DNA from 3 places in the Limnochorda sp. genome. Region 3 is predicted to be linked to each of the others. Evidence: riboswitches for the same ligand, from Rfam matches in the RefSeq annotation. Region 3 holds a riboswitch; each other region holds the start of a gene.

Region 1 (4,270 bases), on a different contig from region 3:
GGATCTTTCTCACCGGGCCCGGCCCCCGGGCCTACCGGCTCATCGCCGATCACGGGCTCCCGCCCGCCCTCTGCCGGGACGCGAAGCGCCCCATGAGCCGGGGCGGGTGTTGGTGCCTCGATGCGTACTGGGGGGGCGGGCTGGAGCGGGCGGCCAACACCATGGAATGCAAGCGCCTGGACGAGGCCCGCCGGCGCCAGTGGGGCGAGACCCACCAGATCAGCCACCATGCGACGGTGCCCCTCGCCTCCGGCAGCGTCCGGTTCGGCCTGCTCAACGTGGCCCACCCAGAGAAGCGGCACTTCTCCCCGCAAGAGCTGGCCTTGCTCGAGTCCGTCGCCCTCCAAATCGGCACGGCCATCGCGCGCGTCCGCCTCCTCCAGGCCCAGCGGGACCAGGCCCGCCTCGAAGAGCGGAACCGCCTGGCCCGGGATCTCCACGACTCCATCTCCCAGTCCCTCTTCTCCCTGAACCTGCTGGCCCAGGGCGCCCGCAAGCTGATCCACCGGGACCCTGAGGAGGCGGCCCGGGCCCTCGAGGAGATCCAGGCCCTGGCCCAGGAGTCCTTGCAGGCCATGCGCTCCCTCATCTGGCAACTCCGCCCTGAAGGCCTCGAACAAGGCCTGATCACCGCCCTGACCCAGTACGGCGCCCGCCTGGGCCTCACGGTGGAGGTTGCCGTGACGGGCGGAGGCGCCGTGCCCCAGGCGGTGGAGGAGGCCCTCTGGCGGATCGGGCAGGAGGCGCTGAACAACGTGCGGCGCCACGCGGGTGTGGACCAGGTGCAGGTCGAGTACGGGCTGGACCGGGAGATGGTCACCCTCACGGTGCGGGATCGGGGCGTGGGCTTTCAGGCCCGGGCTGCCGGCGCTTCGGGCGGTTTCGGCCTCATCGGCATGCGGGAGCGGGCCCAGTCCCTGGGGGGCGATGTGACCGTCCGGAGCCGGCGGGGAGGCGGCACGGAAGTGCGGGCCATCATCCCCCTCCCAGCGGCGTCGGAGGGCGGAGGTGAAGCGCCATGACCCAAGGGAGCGGGCGGCCCATCACGGTCCTCCTGGTCGATGACCATGCGGTGGTCCTCCGGGGCCTGCGCTTCTTTCTCGAAACGGAAGAAGAGATCCAGGTGGTGGGCGAAGCGACGGACGCCGAGACCGCGCTGGAAGCGGTGGAACGCCTGCAGCCGGACGTGGTCCTTATGGACCTGGTGCTGCCCGGGATGGACGGGGTGGCCGCCACCCGGGAGGTGCAGCGCCGCTCCCCCGGCACCAAGGTGATCGTTCTCACCAGCTTCGCGGAGCAGGATCGGGTGGTGCCCGCCATCCAGGCCGGCGCGGCCGGCTACCTCTTGAAGGATGTGGCTCCCGACGTCTTGGTGGAGGCCATCCGGGCCGTCCACCGGGGCGAGGCCCGCCTCCACCCCCGGGTGGCCCAGGCACTCATGCTCCAGGTGGGCCAGCCGCCGGGTCACCCGGCCGCGGCCGCCTCCTCCCTCACCCCCCGGGAGCTGGAGGTGCTCACCCTCCTCACCCGGGGCCTGAGCAACAAGGAGATCGGGGCGGCGCTGGCCATCACCGAGACCACCGTGAAGACCCACGTAAGCAGCATCTTGAGCAAGTTGGGGCTCCAGGACCGGACCCAGGCTGCGGTCTACGCGCTGAAGCACGGGCTCGTCGCGGAGCCTGGGCCCGGCGTTCCCTTGGAGGAGGGCTGAGCGGGCCGGCTCCAAGCTCTGGGCAGGACCTGGACCATCCGCGGGGGACGAGCCCCTGAGATGACTCGCCGGTGGGCAGGACCGGCGGACGGGAGGCGCGCCCGCCTCCGCGGGAACGGAAAACACAAGGTGTAGGGTTGACAACCATTACCATCTACTGTATATTGGGCCTGCAATCGGTCCTGGGCCGGTCCCCCAGACCGGCTCGGGCGAAGAGGGAACCCGGTGCGAATCCGGGACTGCCCCGCAGCGGTGAGCAGGAACGAACGCCGTCATGGGCACTGGGCCGCCAGAGGCCTGGGAAGCGACGGCTAGTAGGTTCGGCGCCCTTCGGGAAGCGCCACTGCCTGCAAGTCCGAAGACCTGCCGATTGCCCTCGCCAGTGGCGAGGTTCACCTTGCGCCTTCGAGGGTAAGGCAGCAAGGGCGTGCGAGGCGTTCGTGGCCCTGCCGGACGCTGGCGGCGTGCCCGCGGGTTGGCCTGCTTCCCGGCCACGGGGCGCCCGTTCCCGCTCTTCCGCCTTGCCTTCCCTCGGGTGCCAGCCACACGAGAGGGAGGCTTTCTTCATGTCTGCCGTCCACCGAGGTGCTTCGTCGCCGGCCCCGGAGCTGGCGTGGGCCGTGGCCGGGATTGAACATGTCTCCTTGGAGACGCTGGCCCAGGCCGCGGCCGGCACGGGGCTGCCCGGCCTCTCCCCCCGGGAGCAGCGCTGGGCCCAGGTGTACGCTGCCCGGGCACTCATCGTGCGCGAGCCCAACTACGCCCGGGTGGCCGCCCGCCTGCTCCTCGACATCGTCTACCACGAGGCGTTGGGTCTGGAGATGAGGGGGGAGCCCCTGGCCTTCGATGAGGTGCGGGCCCGGTACCCGGCGCTCTTCCAGAACGCCGTCCAGTACGGGGTCCGGATCGGGCGGGTCAGCCCGGACCTCCTCCGCTTCGACCTGGACCGGCTCGCCCGGGCCCTCCGCCCCGAGCGGGACCAACTCTTCAGCTACCTGGGCCTCCAGACCCTCTACGACCGCTACTTCATCCATGAGGGCGAGCGCCGCCTGGAGACGCCCCAGCTCTTCTGGATGCGGGTGGCCATGGGTCTGGCCCTCAACGAGGATGACCCCACCCGCCGGGCCATCCAGTTCTACGAGCTGATGTCCACCTTCCGCTTCTGCCCCTCGAGCCCCACCCTCTTCAACGCCGGCACCGTCCACCCGCAGCTGTCCTCCTGCTTCCTCACCACCATCGAAGACGACCTCCACAGCATCTTCATGGGGATCTACAACAACGCCATGCTCTCCAAGTGGAGCGGGGGCCTGGGCAACGATTGGACCCCCGTACGGGCCCTGGGGAGCCATATCCGGGGGACCAACGGCCGGAGCCAAGGGGTGATCCCCTTTCTGAAGGTGGCCAACGACACGGCCATCGCCGTCAACCAGGGCGGCAAGCGGCGGGGGGCCGTCTGCGCCTACCTGGAGACGTGGCACTTGGACCTGGAAGACTTCATGCAGCTCCGCCGGAACACGGGGGATGAGCGCCGGCGGACCCACGACATGCACACCGCCCACTGGATCCCCGACCTCTTCATGAAGCGGGTGGAGGCCGACGGGGAGTGGACCCTCTTCAGCCCCAGCGACGTGCCCGACCTCCACGACCTCTACGGCCGGGCCTTCGAGGAGCGCTACCTGGCCTACGAGGCCATGGCCGACCGGGGTAAGCTCACCCACGTCAAGCGGGTGAAGGCCCGGGAGCTCTGGCGGCGGATGCTCGGGATGCTCTACGAGACGGGCCACCCCTGGATCACCTTCAAGGATGCGGCCAACCTGCGGAACACCCAGGCCCACGCCGGCGTCATCCACAGCTCCAACCTTTGCACCGAGATCCTTCTCAACACCAGCCCCGATGAGGTGGCCGTCTGCAACCTGGGGTCCATCAACCTGGCCTGGCACGTCCGGGAGGGCCGGCTGGATGAGGAGGCTCTCCGGGAAACAGTGACCACGGCGGTGCGGATGCTGGACAACGTCATCGACATCAACTTCTACCCCATCGAGGCGGCCCGCCGGTCCAACCTGCGCCACCGCCCCATCGGCCTGGGTATCATGGGCTTCCAGGACGCGCTTCACAAGCTGCAGATCCCCTATGGGTCCGAGGCGGCCATGGCCTTCGCGGACGAGAGCATGGAGACCATCGCCTACCACGCCATCTTGGCCTCGGCCCACCTGGCCCGGGAACGGGGCCCGTATCCAAGTTACGCCGGCTCCGCCTGGTCCCAGGGGCTCTTGCCCCAGGACACCCTGGAGCGGCTGGAGGCGGAGCGGGGGGTGCCTGTGGAGGTGCCGCGGGGCGGACGGCTGGACTGGACGCCGGTGCGGGAGGCGGTCCGGCGGTACGGCATGCGGAACAGCAACGTCCTCGCCATTGCGCCCACCGCCACCATCTCCAACATCCTGGGCGTCTCCCAGTCCATTGAGCCCGACTACCGGCTCCTCTACACCAAGACCAACCTTTCGGGTGATTTCGCCGTGGTCAACCCCTACCTGGTGGAGGAGCTCCGGGCCCGGGGCCTCT
Region 2 (4,270 bases), on a different contig from region 3:
AGCTCCGCCCCCCGCCAGGCCCCTTCCTCCGTCACCGCCTCCCAGCCCAGGTCCTTCTGGACCTCCTCCAGGCGCCCCCGGGCCACCAGGTAGCGGGCCCCCTCGCCCACCCGGACCAGCACGTACTCCAGGTCGGGGTGGAGCGCGATGGCCTTGTTGGCCGGCAGGGTCCAGGGGGTGGTGGTCCAGATGATCACCGCCGCGCCCTCGGGCTCAAAGAGCCCCCGGGCATCCTCCACAGGGAAGGCGACGTAGATGGAGGGCGAGCGGTGGTCCTGGTACTCGATCTCCGCCTCGGCCAGGGCCGTGCGGCACTCGGGGCACCAGTAGACGGGCTTGAGGCCCTTGTAGATGTAGCCCCGGCGGGCCATCTCGCCGAAGACTTCCACCTGCCGGGCTTCGTACTCCGGCGTGAGGGTGAGGTAGGGGTGCTCCCAGTCACCCCAGACCCCGAGCCGCTCGAACTCCTCCCGCTGGACCTCCACAAAGCGGAGCGCGTATTCCCGGCACTTCTGCCGCAGCTCCAGCGGGTCGAGGCTTTCCGGGTCCACCCCCAGTTCCAGCAAGGCAGCCCGCTCGATGGGCAGGCCGTGGGTGTCCCAGCCGGGCACATACGGCGCCCACTCGCCCTCCATGGCGTGGACCCGGACGATGAAGTCCTTCAGAATCTTGTTGAGGGCGGTGCCGATGTGGATGTGGCCGTTGGCGTACGGCGGCCCGTCGTGCAGGACGAAGTCCGGGCCGTCGGGCCGGGCCGCCCGCCGCTGCTCCTGGAGCTTCTGGTAGAGCCGCTGCTCCCGCCAGGCCTCCAGGCGCTGGGGCTCCCGCTTGGCCAGCTGCGCCCGCATGGGAAAGTCAGTCGTCGGCAACTGAACGGTCTTCTGGTAGTCCATGCCTTCCGCCCTCCCGAACAAAAAAAGACCCTCGCCCCTGGGACGAGAGTCCACACTCCCGCGGTACCACCCGGTCTTGGAGCGGTCAGCCGACCGCTCCCACTCGAAAGGGGTAACGGCCCCAACCGGCCCCGCCTACTGAGCCCTAGCCGCCGTTCAGCGGAGCAGCTCCGAGGGGATCTTCGGGACGGGCCCGGAGCCGGCTCCCACCCTCCCGGCTCGCTCGTTCCGGGGAGGCCGCCCCTACTCGCCTCTTCATCGCCATTGGCTCGCCGGGCCGCCTCCTGAGCCCGGCGCCTTACCCAGCCGTCTTCATGTGGCTCCCATTATAGCCACGGCTGGTCCTGCCCGTCAATTGGGCCCCTCCTCCGCCGGGAAGAGCTCCGGGTGGAAGAGCTGGGCCAGGGCCTCCAAGCCGTCGACCAGCCGGGGGCCGGTGATGGTCAGCCAGTCGGGCTCCACCTCGTAGACCCGCCCAGTCTGGATGGCCCGCACCTCTTGCCACGCGGGCCGGGCCAGCACCTCCTCCCGGTACCGGTTGGTGAGGAGGATCACCTCCGGGTCCCGGGCCAGGACGGTCTCCACGCTGTAGGTGGGCCAGGGGGTGGGGGCGTCGAAGGCCAGGTTCCGGCCGCCCGCCCGGGTGACCAGCTCGTCGATGAAGCTTCCGGGGCCGGCGGTCATGAGGGGCTCATGCCACACCTCCACAAAGACCAGAGGCCTCTGGTCGGCAGGCAGGTGACCGGTCCGGGCCTCCACCGCCGCCACCCGTGCCCGCAGGCCCTCCACCAGGGCCTGGGCCGTCTCTTGGTGGCCCGTCATCCGCCCGAGAAGGAGCAGGGTCTCGAAGAGGCTCTCCAGGTCGGGCACGTCCACCGCGAAGACGGGCACGCCCAAGGCCTGCAGCCGCTCCACGTGGGCCCGGACCACCTGCATGTCCCCGACCACCAGATCGGGCTCCAGGCTCAGGAGCCGCTCCAGGTTGACCTGGACCGCGTCGGAGACGACGGGCAGGCGGGCCGCCTCGGGCGGGTAGGTGCTGTACGCGCTCACCCCCACCACCTGCTCCCCTGCTCCGACGGCAAAGAGGTTCTCGGTGATCGACGGCGAGAGGGCCACAATCCGCTGGGGCGGCTGCTCGAAGGTGAACCGCTGCCCCAGCACGTCCTCGACCACGAGCGGTTCTTGGGCGCACGAAGCAGGGGCCCCAAGGAGGGCGAGGGCCCAGACGAGGGTGAGGAGCCCCAGAGCGCGGGCGCCGGATCGGACCAGCATGGCTGCACACCTCCACCAGGCGATGGCAGGCCCGCCACGACCAGCGCCCCGGCCCGGGGCGCGCGCCAGGAAGGACGGCTCGTCCTGGCCCCACGCAGGTGAGCCGGCGGCAGGGGGCAGGTCTCCTGGCTCCCGGATCCTCGGCCTCTGCCCGGCCCTTCCCCGCGGGTGCGAGTGGGCTCGGGCGCCTCCCCGGTCACAGTGGCGGGCCCGCGCGCTTCTCCGGCCGAAGCCGGATGACGACTTCCCTATTCTCCCGGCAGGTCTCCCGGCCGGGCACCCCCCGCCTGCAACGATGGAAGACGATCAGGGCTTCGCTGCCCCGCCAGCCGCCTCCTGCCGGCGGGCCATCCCAGCCTCCTGGGCCTGGAGGGCCGCCTCCAAGCCCTGATCCACCTCCTGGAAGCGGGCCAGGAAGAGCTCGCTGGACCGGTCGGTCTCCAGCAGTTGGAAGAAGGACCGGGCCAGGGCCTCCAGGTCCGGTTGGGGAGGGACCACCCTCCGCATCGCCGCTCGCCTCCTCCGTCGTGTTCCGAATGATGATGACCCTTCCCAATCTTTTCCTGCAAGGTTCGTCCTTCCCCGGGAGAGACCTTCCCCGAGCGAGGCCCATCGATTGATGGGGACTCCAGGAATTGGTACACTGTCCGTGATGCGGCTCTCAACACGGGTGGGCTCGGAACAGGGGGGTTAGGATGGCTCGGAAGAAGATCACCATCGTAGGCGCCGGCAACGTGGGCGCCACCACCGCCCACTGGATCGCTTCCCGGAACCTGGGCGATGTGGTGCTGGTCGATGTGGTGGAGGGACTCCCCCAGGGGAAGGCCCTGGACCTCTTGCAGGCGGGCCCGGTGGCCGGGTTCGACGTGAACGTCATCGGCACCAATAGCTATGAGGACACCCGGGATTCGGACGTGGTGGTGATCACCGCCGGTGTGGCCCGCAAGCCGGGGATGAGCCGGGATGACCTGCTCCAGACCAACTTCAACATCATCCGCAGCGTGGTCGAGCAGGTGGTCCAGTACTCGCCCAACGCCTTCATGATTGTGGTGAGCAACCCCGTCGACGTCATGACCTACGCCGCCTACCGGATCTCGGGGTGGCCCAAGGAGCGGGTCATGGGGATGGCGGGCGTGCTCGACTCTACCCGCTTCCGCACCTTCATCGCCCAGGAGCTGGGCATCTCCGTCAAAGATGTGAGCGCCTTCGTCCTGGGCGGCCACGGCGACGCCATGGTGCCGTTGGTCCGCTACTCCTACGCGGGCGGCATCCCCATCGAGAAGCTCCTGCCCCGGGAGACCATCGACCGAATCGTGGAGCGGACCCGGAAGGGCGGCGGCGAGATCGTCAACCTGCTCAAGACCGGCAGCGCCTTCTACGCCCCGGCCGCATCCACCGCGGACATGGTGGAGGCGATCCTGCGGGATCAGCGCCGCCTCCTGCCGGCCATCGCCTACCTGGACGGCGAGTACGGCGAGCGGGACATTTACGTGGGGGTTCCCGTCATCTTGGGCGGCAAGGGGATCGAGAAGGTGGTGGAGATCGAACTCACCCCCGAGGAGCAGGAGGCCTTCCGCCGCTCGGTTCAGTCGGTGCGGGAGCCGCTCGCCAAGCTCTCCTTCTGACGGTCGGGGTGATCCCCGTCCGGTGTCCCCGCGGCGATGGGATGCCCACAAAAAGACGAGGCGGCCGTTCGGCCGCCTCGTTTCGCGCTCGCCAGGGCGGGCTCAGAAGTCCATGTCGGCCCCGGGCCCAGCGGGCGTCTTCTCCTTCTCGGGAATCTCGGCCACCAGCGCCTCGGTGGTGAGGACCAGGCTGGCGATGCTGGCCGCGTTCTCCAGCGCGGTCCGGGTCACCTTGGCCGGGTCGATGATCCCCGCCTCCATCATGTTCTCCAGCTTCTCGCTGAGGGCGTTGAAGCCGATGCCCCGCTCGGCCTTGCGGACCTCCTCCACGATGACCGAGCCCTCGTAGCCGGCGTTGTTGGCGATCTGCCGGAGCGGCTCCACCAGCGCCTGCTTCACGATGTTGACGCCGACCTGCTCGTCGCCCTCCAGCTTCAGCTGCTCCAAGGCGGGCAGGATGTCGATGTAGGTCGTCCC
Region 3 (4,270 bases):
GTCGGTTTGGTGGCCTTGGCCATCGGATACGGCCTGGGCTACTACCTGATCTCGCTGTTGACCATGCCCCAGCCGTCGGTGGGGGAGACCCTGGTCTCTTCACCGCCGCCGCCATCCTCGGTGGCCGTCAGCAGTCCGGCCACCACGCCCGCGGCCCGGACTCAGGAGCGGCCCGCCTCAACCACCTCTTCCTCGAGTGCCCCGTCGTCGAGCGCCCCGGCCCCGGCGCCGGCCTCGTCGGCGCCGTCCAGCGGGAGCGGAGAGAGCTCCGGCGGCCTCTACCGGGTGCAGGTCGGGGCTTTCATGGATCGGGACCGGGCCCAAGCGCTGGTGGAGCAGCTGCAGGCCCAGGGCTTCGAGGCCAGCATCACATCGGGCCCGCCCTACCGGGTCCAGGCGGGCGCCTTCCGCAGCGAGGCGGGGGCGGCCGCCCGTCTGGAGGCCCTGCGCGCGGCGGGCTACCCGGACGCGTTCATCCAGCGATCGCCATGAGCCGCCTGGCCAACACCACCGTCCGCCTGCGAGCGGCCGCCCGCCGGGCCTCCCGGTCGGTCTACGGGTGGGTGGCCCTGGCCGGCCTCCTGCTGGGCCTGGGGCTGGCCGTCTTCACCGCGCTCTGGCCGCCCCTGCCACCCTTGGAGGGACCGCCGGTCGCCCTCTGGCGGAGCGACCTGGGCCAGGTGGAGGCCATCCCCCTGGAGCTTTACGTGGCCGGGGTGGTGGCCGCGGAGATGCCCGTCACCTTCCATCCTGAGGCGCTGAAGGCCCAGGCCGTCGCCGCCCGGACCCTGGCGGTGCGGAGCCTCGTCCAACCCAGGGCCACCGACGGGACGGCCCTGACCGACCAGGCCTCCCGGGACCAGGCGTGGAGCTCCCAGGAGGCGTTGCGGCGCCGCTGGGGCTGGTGGCGGTATCCCTTCGCCTGGCGGAAGATCGCCGAGGCGGTCCTGGCGACCGAGGGCGAGATCCTCACCTACCAGGGCGAGCCCATCTTTGCCGCGTACCACTCCACCAGCGGCGGCCAGACCGAGGCGTCGGAGAACGTCTGGCGGGAGGCGCTGCCGTACCTGGTCAGCCTTTACGACCCCTACGGCGCCCGGGGCCCCTACGCCCAGACGGAGCGGTTCATCGATCGGGCCCAACTGGCGGGCCGCCTGGGTCCCTTGGAGTGGCGGGGCGAGGAGCCGCCGCTCTTCGTGCTGAGCCGGTACCCCTCGGGCCGGGTGGAACGGGTCCAGTACGGCTCTCGGATCTACACGGGACGCCAGATCCGGGAGGCCCTGGGCTTGCCCTCGACGTGGTTCGAGGTGATCTGGGAGGGGAACGGCGCCCGATTCCTGCTGCGGGGCTACGGGCACGGCGTGGGCATGTCCCAGTACGGGGCGGACGGGCTGGCCCGGGCCGGCCGGACCTATCGGGAGATCCTGGCCCACTACTATCCGGGAACGGTGCTCACCACCTGGCCGGGCGACGGAGGGGGCCGGTGACGGGGGTCCATTGACGGGCCGGGGGACCGGCCGTATGATGGACAAGAGCATGGAAGACGGGCGCGGGGTGCCGCCCTCCGGGGCGGAGAATAGGGAATCGGGTGGGAATCCCGAGCGGCCCCGCCACTGTGACCGGGGAGCCCCCCTCGACAGACCACCTGGCTGGAGCTGGGGAAGGTGAGGGCTGGCGATGATCCGGGAGCCAGGAGACCTGCCACGCGCCCATCAGACGACGCCCTCCGAGGGATGGGGGAACCGTCTGAGCCGGATCCCGTCGGGCCCTGGTTCCTTCCCCCGGCTTGCAGGCCGGGTTTTCTCTTGAGGGCGCGCGGAAAGAGGGATCCCGGTGCGCCAGACCTTCCAGGACCAACGCCTCACGCCCGACCGGCCGCTCGTGGCCATCCGCCGGCTGACCGCCGGGTACGGCGGCACCACCGTCTTACACGACCTCTCCCTGGTCGTCCAGCGGGGCGAGTTGGTGGCCCTCATCGGTCCCAACGGTTCAGGCAAGTCCACCCTCTTGCGGGCCATCACCGGGCGCCTCCCCTCCTGGGGTGGCGAGATCCACCTGTGGGGCCGGCCCTTGGCCCAGTGGTCCGTTCCCGCGCTGGCCCGCCGGGTGGCGGTGGTCGCCCAGGAAGAGCCGGCGCCGTTCGCCCTTCCGGTGGAACAGGTGGTCGCCATGGGCCGGACGCCCCACCTGGGGCGCTTCCAGCGGGAAGGGCCCGCCGATCGCCGGAAGGTCCGGGAGGCGATGGGCCGGGCGGGGGTGGTCCACCTGGCGGGACGGCCCTTCAACCAGCTCTCCGCGGGCGAGCGCCAGCGGGTGGTCCTGGCCCGGGCCCTGGCCCAGGAGCCCCAGCTCCTCCTCCTGGATGAGCCCACGAGCCACTTGGACATCGGCCACCAGGTGGAGGTTTTGGACCTCTTGGCCCGCCTCTGCCGGGAGGAAGGGGTGACGGTGGTGGCCGTCCTCCACGACCTGAACCTGGCCAGCCTTTACGCCCCCCGCCTGGTCCTCCTGGCCGGGGGCCGGGTGGTGGCCGATGGCCCGCCGGCCCAGGTGCTGGCCGTTCCCATCCTGGAAGCAGTCTACGGAACCCGGGTGATGTTGGGCCGTCATCCGGCGGTGGAGACCCCGGCCGTCCACCTCCTCCCGCTGGAAGGCGGCGAGGCGGGCGGCACCGTCCAGGCCCCTGGGGCCGCCCAGGAGGGAACGGCGTGACACCGGCCGATCTTCAGCCGCGCCCCAGGCTCAGCCCCAGCCCCGCCGTCGCCGTTGCCTTGGCCCTGGCCATCCTGGCCGGCGCCGCCATCACCGCGCTGGCTTTGGGGCCTGCCGCCATCGGCCCGGGCACCCTGGCCCAGATGACCCTGCGGCGCCTGGGGTGGCTCCGGCTCGAGCCCACGTGGCCAGCCAGCTACGAGGTGATCTTCTTCCAGGTCCGCCTGCCGCGGGTGGTCTTGGGTGTCCTCATCGGAGGCGCCCTGGGGGTGGCGGGCACCACCCTGCAGGGGCTCTTCCGCAACCCCATGGCCGACCCCTACATCCTGGGCGTTTCGGGCGGCGCGTCCGTGGGGGCCGTCCTGGCCGTCACCCTTGCCCCGGCCGTGCCCTGGCTGAGCGACCACACGGTGCCCGCCGTCGCCCTCCTCTTCGCCCTGGCGGCGGTGGTGACCGTCTACCGCCTGGCCCGGGTGGGCGACCGGGCCCCCCTCACGGCCCTCCTCCTGGCGGGCGTGGCCGTCTCCGCCTTCTGTTCGGCCATCGTCTCCCTCCTCCTCACCCTCCACCGGGAGAGTGCGGACAAGGCCCTCTTCTGGCTCCTGGGGAGCCTGGCCAGCGCGGGCTGGCGGGAGGTGGGGCAGGTGGCTCCCTACGTCGCCGGCGGGCTCCTCCTCGCCCTCGCCCACGCGCGGGAGCTGAACGTGCTCTTGTTGGGCGAGGACGCGGCCTACCACCTGGGGGTGGAGCCCGAGCGGGTTCAGCGGCGGTTGCTCTTCACCGCGTCGGTGATGGCCGCGGCCGCCGTCTCCGCCGCGGGCGTCATCGGCTTTGTGGGGCTGATCGTGCCCCACGCGGTCCGGCTGGTGACCGGCCCCGACCACCGGCTCCTCATTCCGTTGGCCGGCCTCCTGGGCGCCGCGCTCCTGGTGGCCAGCGACACCCTGGCCCGCATGCTCCTCAGCCCCGTCGAGCTCCCCGTGGGCGTGGTCACCGCCCTGGCCGGCGTCCCCTTCTTCCTCTGGCTCCTCCGGCGGTACCGGGCTGGGCTGGGGTAGGGGGCGGGCCGACCGGTCTCCGGAGCCAGGGTGTCGCGACACGGTCCCTCTGGGGCTGGGTCTCCTCGCCCGGCGACCTCAAGGGCCGGCAGAGTCGGGAAGGTGGAGCCAGCGCCCGCTGGCGAGGAGCCCCAGCCCCATGGGAAAGGCGCGGCAGCCAGCCATCCGAGAGCGCCTCGTCCTTGGCAAGGATCCCAGGAACCATTAGAATGGGAACGGCCGGCCGAGGCTGTAGGGAGGGGTTTCGTTGGTCGATCTGGAGGCGGTACGGAAGGCGGTTGGGGAGCTGCGGGAGCCTGAGCTGCGGCGCCCCTTGAGCGACCTGGGCATGGTGGGCCGGGTGGAGGCCGACGGCGACCGGGTCATCGTAGAGATCAAGCTGACCACCATGAACTGCCCGCTCCAGGCGGTGATCGAGGGCATGGTGAAGGAGCGCCTGGCGGGGATGCCCGGTGTGGGCGAGGTGGTGGTCGAGCTGGTGGAGATGGATCCCCAGGAGC

The links. Region 3 has a riboswitch for cobalamin ahead of FWJ67_RS05230 (heme ABC transporter ATP-binding protein). Riboswitches for the same ligand answer to the same signal wherever they lie in the genome.
Region 1: linked by a shared signal. The riboswitch ahead of FWJ67_RS10345 (ribonucleoside-diphosphate reductase subunit alpha) and the one ahead of FWJ67_RS05230 (heme ABC transporter ATP-binding protein) in region 3 are both predicted to bind cobalamin.
Region 2: linked by a shared signal. The riboswitch ahead of FWJ67_RS04155 (ABC transporter substrate-binding protein) and the one ahead of FWJ67_RS05230 (heme ABC transporter ATP-binding protein) in region 3 are both predicted to bind cobalamin.

What each region holds. Positions count from the first base shown of each region.
Region 1 covers NZ_VSCV01000049.1:2,238-6,507, reverse strand. Annotated here, with positions in the region: gene FWJ67_RS10355 (histidine kinase) at 1-1,022, shown strand, start outside; gene FWJ67_RS10350 (response regulator) at 1,019-1,711, shown strand; cobalamin riboswitch at 1,883-2,097, shown strand; gene FWJ67_RS10345 (ribonucleoside-diphosphate reductase subunit alpha) at 2,278-4,270, shown strand, end outside.
Region 2 covers NZ_VSCV01000006.1:83,598-87,867, forward strand. Annotated here, with positions in the region: gene ileS (isoleucine--tRNA ligase) at 1-893, opposite strand, end outside; gene FWJ67_RS04155 (ABC transporter substrate-binding protein) at 1,245-2,168, opposite strand; cobalamin riboswitch at 2,266-2,467, opposite strand; gene FWJ67_RS04160 (hypothetical protein) at 2,475-2,675, opposite strand; gene mdh (malate dehydrogenase) at 2,864-3,793, shown strand; partial or broken gene FWJ67_RS04170 (TCP-1/cpn60 chaperonin family protein) at 3,896-4,270, opposite strand, start outside.
Region 3 covers NZ_VSCV01000009.1:47,864-52,133, forward strand. Annotated here, with positions in the region: gene FWJ67_RS05220 (SPOR domain-containing protein) at 1-492, shown strand, start outside; gene spoIID (stage II sporulation protein D) at 489-1,487, shown strand; cobalamin riboswitch at 1,536-1,721, shown strand; gene FWJ67_RS05230 (heme ABC transporter ATP-binding protein) at 1,834-2,712, shown strand; gene FWJ67_RS05235 (FecCD family ABC transporter permease) at 2,709-3,770, shown strand; gene FWJ67_RS05240 (Mrp/NBP35 family ATP-binding protein) at 4,018-4,270, shown strand, end outside.